Pseudoduganella albidiflava: one gene and its partner. The protein of the gene in region 1 interacts with the protein of each later gene in a pairwise test. Links are inferred from orthologs where the notes say so. Each region holds a gene or a part of one and is shown in the gene's direction. Other genes may lie near its edges.

What was found. The genes of interacting proteins can lie anywhere in the genome.
Region 2: the proteins of bioB (region 1) and EYF70_RS24610 interact in binary tests that used the Escherichia coli proteins (3 or more experiments, as listed by UniProt). The link is inferred for Pseudoduganella albidiflava from one-to-one orthologs.

What each region holds. Positions count from the first base shown.
Region 1 is NZ_CP036401.1:7,075,698-7,078,605, reverse strand. Bases 73-2,907 are described here. They hold bioB (biotin synthase BioB), read left to right. Parts: upstream 73-887; coding sequence 888-1,928; downstream 1,929-2,907. Other genes in these bases: EYF70_RS29465 (acetyl/propionyl/methylcrotonyl-CoA carboxylase subunit alpha), read left to right, coding at 2,108-2,907; bioD (dethiobiotin synthase), read left to right, coding at 73-868. Outside these bases: bioF (8-amino-7-oxononanoate synthase), read left to right, coding at 1-60; more of bioD, read left to right, coding at 50-72; more of EYF70_RS29465, read left to right, coding at 2,908-2,908. UniProt on the Escherichia coli protein: Catalyzes the conversion of dethiobiotin (DTB) to biotin by the insertion of a sulfur atom into dethiobiotin via a radical-based mechanism.
Region 2 is NZ_CP036401.1:5,918,245-5,921,250, reverse strand. The notes cover bases 15-2,947. They hold EYF70_RS24610 (class II glutamine amidotransferase), read left to right. Parts: upstream 15-1,044; coding sequence 1,045-1,851; downstream 1,852-2,947. Other genes in these bases: EYF70_RS24605 (EAL and HDOD domain-containing protein), read left to right, coding at 1,877-2,947; EYF70_RS24615 (BTH_I0359 family protein), read left to right, coding at 675-932; EYF70_RS24620 (GTPase), read left to right, coding at 282-563; EYF70_RS24625 (response regulator), read left to right, coding at 15-130. Outside these bases: more of EYF70_RS24625, read left to right, coding at 1-14; more of EYF70_RS24605, read left to right, coding at 2,948-3,006.

The sequences.
Region 1 (2,908 bases):
CTGGTCGACAGCATCAATGAAGTCAATGCCCAGATGGAAAGGAGCCGAGATGGCGCTTGAAGACCCGGTGGTCGTTCCGGTAGTGGACGCACCCGCGACAGTCGAAGAGGAACTGGAAGTGGACCCGGCACCTGCCACGGCCCTGGCCGCGAGCGGTATTCCGCCACGCTTTTCCTGCTTCGTGACAGGCACCGACACGGAAATCGGCAAGACGCTGGTTTCCTCGGCCATGCTGCATGCCCTGGTGCGCCAGGGCGTGAAGGCTTGCGGCATGAAGCCCGTGGCGGCCGGCGCCGTGCCGCGCGGCGGCCGCCTGCACAACGATGACTGCGACCAGCTCGAAGCGGCCGGCAACGTGCACCTGCCGCAGTCGATCACCACGCCGTTCCTGCTGAAGGAGCCGGCGGCGCCGCACATCGCGGCCGCGCTGGAAGGCATCGCCATCGACCCGGTGCCGATCCTGGCCGCCTACGTGGAAGTCGCCGCCGCCAGCGATGCCAGCGTGGTCGAAGGCGTCGGCGGCTTCCGCGTGCCGCTGACCGATAACTATGATACGGCCGACCTGGCGCAGCAGCTGGACCTGCCGGTGGTGCTGGTGGTGGGCATGCGCCTGGGCTGCATCAACCACGCGCTGCTGACCGTGGAAGCGATCGCCGCGCGCGGCCTGAAGCTGGTCGGCTGGGTGGCCAACGCGCTGGAACCGGAGATGGCGTTCGCCGACGAAAACATCGAGGCGCTGGCCGACCGCATTCCGGCGCCGTTGCTGGGCCGCGTGCCGCGCCTGGCCGATGCGACAGCCGCCGCCGCCGCCGAGTACCTGGATTTCACGAGCCTGCCGAACTGGCCGGCTCGCCGCAACACGAAATAATCATTTAAGGAAGAACCAGATGTCCCTGCATGAACCGAAAACCGTCGCCCTGCACCGCCCGACCGCGGTCATCAAGCTGCCCGAGTCGGCCACGTGGCCGCGCGAGGAAGTGCTGGCCCTGTTCGAACTGCCGTTCAACGAACTGATGTTCCGCGCGCAGGAAGCGCACCGCGCCAACTTCCCGGATGGCGACGTGGAACTGGCCACGCTGCTGTCGATCAAGACCGGCGGCTGCGAAGAGGATTGCGGCTACTGCCCGCAGGCCGCGCGCTACGACACCGGTGTCGAGGCCAAGAAGATCCTCGATACCGAAACGGTGCTGGAAGCGGCGAAGCAGGCCAAGGAAAACGGTGCCACGCGCTTCTGCATGGGCGCCGCCTGGCGCAGCCCGAAAGAGCGCGACATGGAAAAAGTCGAAACCATGGTGCGCGAAGTGAAGGCGCTGGGCCTGGAAACCTGCGCCACGCTGGGCATGCTGGAAGCGGAACAGGCCGAACGCCTGAAGGCCGCCGGCCTGGATTACTACAACCACAACCTGGACACGGCGCCCGAGTTCTACGACAACGTGATCTCCACCCGCCAGTACCAGGACCGCCTGGACACGCTGGGCCACGTGCGCGATGCCGGCCTGAAAGTGTGCTGCGGCGGCATCGTCGGCATGGGCGAGACGCGCGACCAGCGCGCCGGCCTGATCGCGCAGCTGGCGAACCTGAACCCTTATCCGGAATCGGTGCCGATCAACCACCTGGTGCAGGTGGAAGGCACGCCGCTGCATGGCCTGGACCGCCTCGACCCGCTGGAATTCGTGCGCACGATCGCCGTGGCGCGCATCACGATGCCGAAGGCGCGCGTGCGCCTGTCCGCCGGCCGCCGCGAACTGGGCGAGGCCGTGCAGGCCATGTGCTTCATGGCCGGTGCCAACTCGATCTTCTATGGCGACAAGCTGCTGACGACCGACAACCCGGAAGCGAACGACGACCGCGCGCTGCTGGCCAAGCTGGGCCTGTCGACCCGCGCCGCCATGCTCGAGTCGGTGCAGAAGGAAGCCTGCGGCTGCTGAGTTACCGCGCCAGCGCCCCCCAGAGGGCGCGGCGATGCATGTTGGTATCGGATACAGGCCACAAGCCTATTCAATCGCTCCACAAGAGCATGCAGTACCCCGACAGCGAAGGCCGGGGCCAGGCCCACCGGTCTGCCCCCAGGATTTGCACGCGGGGTTCATAAGAACAGGGAGACAACATGTTCAAGAAGATTTTGATCGCCAACCGCGGCGAGATCGCCTGCCGCGTCGCCGCCACGGCCCGCAAGATGGGCATCCGCACCGTTGCCGTGTATTCGGAAGCCGATGCCAACGCGAAGCACGTGGCCGTCTGCGACGAGGCCGTGCTGCTGGGCCCCGCGCCCGCCAAGGAAAGCTACCTGTGCGGCGAGAAGATCATCGCCATCGCGCTGGCCACCGGGGCGCAGGCGATCCATCCCGGCTATGGCTTCCTGTCCGAGAACGCGGAGTTCGCCGAAGCCTGCGCCGAAGCGGGCCTGGTATTCATCGGCCCGCCCGCCGCGGCGATGCGCGCGATGGGCTCGAAATCGGCGGCCAAGTCGCTGATGGAAAAGGCCGGCGTGCCGCTGGTGCCCGGCTACCACGGCGACGAGCAGGATGCCGCCTTCCTGCAGCGCGAAGCGGACCGCATCGGCTACCCGGTGCTGCTGAAGGCTTCGGCCGGCGGCGGCGGCAAGGGCATGCGCGTGGTCGACAATGCCGAGGCGTTCCGGGAAGCGCTGGCTTCCTGCAAGCGCGAGGCGATCAGCTCCTTCGGCGACGACAAGGTGCTGGCGGAAAAATACCTGCAGCGCCCACGCCACATCGAGATCCAGGTGTTCGCCGATACGCATGGCGACTGCATCTACCTGTTCGAACGCGACTGCTCGGTGCAGCGCCGCCACCAGAAGGTGCTGGAGGAAGCGCCTGCTCCCGGCATGACGGACGAACGCCGCGCCGCGATGGGCGATGCGGCCGTGGCGGCGGCGAAGGCGGTCGGC
Region 2 (3,006 bases), 1.2 Mb from region 1 along the record:
GGGCCGCGAAGGCGGCAGCATGACGCGCGTGGCCGAGAAGACCGGCCTGGAACGCACCCACCTGTACCGCAAGCTGAAGCAGCTGGGTGTCGAGCCGGGCAAGCTCGCCAAGAAAAACCAGCAAGTCTGATTTGCCGTCTCCCGTCATCGCCACGCTGGTGACCGGCAGGCGCGCCCTCGATCGTGAAAGCGCGATCGCGGCGCGCCTGCCCGTAACCAGAACAGGCGCGCCGTCCTCGCCAGGCGCTCCATCTTCGCCCGACGCCCGTTCCGAAGCGCCGGTGGCCATCATCATCGAAGGCCTGGCGGATCCGCTTTCCCCGCTTGCCGATGCGCCCGGCGTGCAAGTGCACCGCATTGCCCCCGGCTGCCTATGCTGCGCCGGTAACGTGGTATTGCGTGTTACATTGAATCGTCTCTTGCGGCGCCCGCCGGCGCAGCTTTATATCAGCCTGGCTGATGCCACCCATGTCGGACAGTTGCGCGCGATGTTGTCGGCGCCGCCCTACGATACGCTGCTGTCCCTCTGCGACGATGTCGCGGCACCTGCCGTTGCTTCCTGACTTCGCCGGCTCGCCTCTTGAAATGGGCTGCCACAGCCCCACCTCGAAAGTGAAATGGAAAGCCCAACAATACGGAACCCGCCGGTTTCGTCCTTGAGAGAAGGAAGCGATATGAACCTCATCTACAACAGCGAGCAGTACAGCGTCGTCGAGTTCGGACCGGATCGCGATCTCGAATCCTTGCGCTTCGGTGGCTATGAAATCGTCGACAAGGGCGGCAAGCGCGAAATCTTCATTGCCGGCGTACTGGCGCAAAACTTCCGGCGCGACGTGAACCAGTTGATCGCCAACGAACCCACGATGGAGGAAATCGACGAATTCCTCGGCAACTATGACTCGCTGATGAGTCAGCCTGTCTTACTGCATTAACTTCTGCTGCATTGAACATCGGCACCCATTCGCAACACACATCCGGCGCCCGGATCTCCAGTGGCGCACCTGTGGTAAGGTGACGGTCGGCAATACCTTACCACGTCATACCATGTGCCAACTCCTGGGAATGAACTGCAATGTGCCGACCGACATTGTGTTCAGCTTTACCGGCTTCGCGCTGCGCGGTGGCCGTACCGATGTCCACCACGATGGCTGGGGCATCGCCTTCTTCGAGGGCGCCGGCGTGCGCCACTTCGTCGATCACCAGAGAGCCGTCGATTCGCCGGTGGCCACGCTGATCAAGACTTACCCGATCAAGTCCCGCAACGTCATTGCCCACATCCGCAAGGCCACGCAAGGCGAGGTGGCGCTGGAGAATTGCCATCCGTTCATGCGCGAGCTGTGGGGCCGCTACTGGGTGTTCGCCCATAACGGCGACCTGAAGGCGTTCAATCCCGTGCTGGACGGCCCCTACCGCCCGGTCGGCACCACCGACAGCGAGCGGGCCTTCTGCTGGCTGCTGCAGGAATTGCGCAGCCGCTTCGGCGACACCCGCCCGGCACTTGCCGAACTCGGCGCGGCGCTGGGCGAGCTGGTACCGCGCATCGCCGTCCACGGCACGTTCAACATGATGCTGTCCGATGGCTCGGCGCTGTTTTCCCATTGCTCGACCAACCTGTTCTGGCTGGTGCGCCAGCACCCGTTCGACACGGCCATCCTGTCCGACGACGACGTGCGGGTGGACTTTTCGCAGGTGACCACGCCGCACGACCGCGTCGCCATCATCGTCACGCAGCCGCTGACGACGAACGAGCGCTGGACGGCATGCGCCCCTGGGGAAATGCAGTGTTTTGTGGACGGATTACCTCAGAAAAACATATTTCCGCCCCCAGCGGCGCCGGGAATGTCAGAATAATAAAAAATAGAGAGAACGTTTTCCCATGATCGACCTGTCCGGCACAAGCTCATCTGCCCTGTCCTCACTGCGCGTGCGCGAGTTCTACCTCGGCCGCCAGCCCATCCTCGACCGCAACGGCGCGCTGTTCGGCTATGAACTGCTGTTCCGTAACGGCCCGGTCGGGCCGGCGCAGATCGATACCAGCGAACTGTCCGCCACCGCCGCCGTGATCGCCCATGCATCGCAGCTGGGCGTGGAAAAGGTCATCGGCGATGGGCTCGGCTTCGTCAACGTCGACGAACAGGCGCTGAACAGCGATATCTTCGGCTTCCTGCCCCGTGAAAAAATCGTGCTGGAAATCGTCGAAACGCTGCAGCCCACGCCCGCCGTGCTGGCGCGCATGACCGACCTGGCCAGCCATGGCTTCCAGTTCGCGCTCGACGACGTGCGCGGCGACAGCCCGCAATTGCAGGCCATGCTGCCGATGACGCAGTTCGTCAAGCTGAGCATGCGCGGCTGGCAAAGCGGCACGGGCGCCGATGCGCTGGCCGCGCTGGCGGCCCGCCTGAAGGGCGACGGCAAGCAGCTGGTCGCGGAAAAGGTGGAAACCCGCGAGGAATACGCCACCTGCCTGGACCTGGGCGTGGATTATTTCCAGGGCTATTACTTCGCCCGGCCCGCCATCATGAGCGGCAAGAAGCTGTCGCCCTCGCAACTGGCCGTGATGGAGCTGATGACGCTGGTGGTGTCGGATGCCGACAATATCGAGATCGAACGGGCGATCAAGCGCGACGCATCGCTGGCGATGAACCTGCTGCGCCTGGTGAACACGCCGGCAGTGGGCGCGCGCCAGCGCATCGATTCGCTGAGCCAGGCCGTGACGATCCTGGGCCGCCGCCAGTTGCAGCGCTGGCTGCAGATCATGCTGTACGCCGAGCCGGGCAAGCGCGGCGGCAGCCAGACACCGCTGCTGATGCTGGCCACCACCCGCGGCCGGCTGCTGGAACTGCTGGCCCACAAGCTGCGGCCGGCGCACCGCCATGTCGCGGACATCGCTTTCACGGTGGGTATCATGTCGCTGATGGATACGCTGTTCTCGATCCCGATGGCCGAACTGCTGACACAGATCGCGGTCAGCGACGAAGTGGCCGAAGCGCTCGTGTACCGCACCGG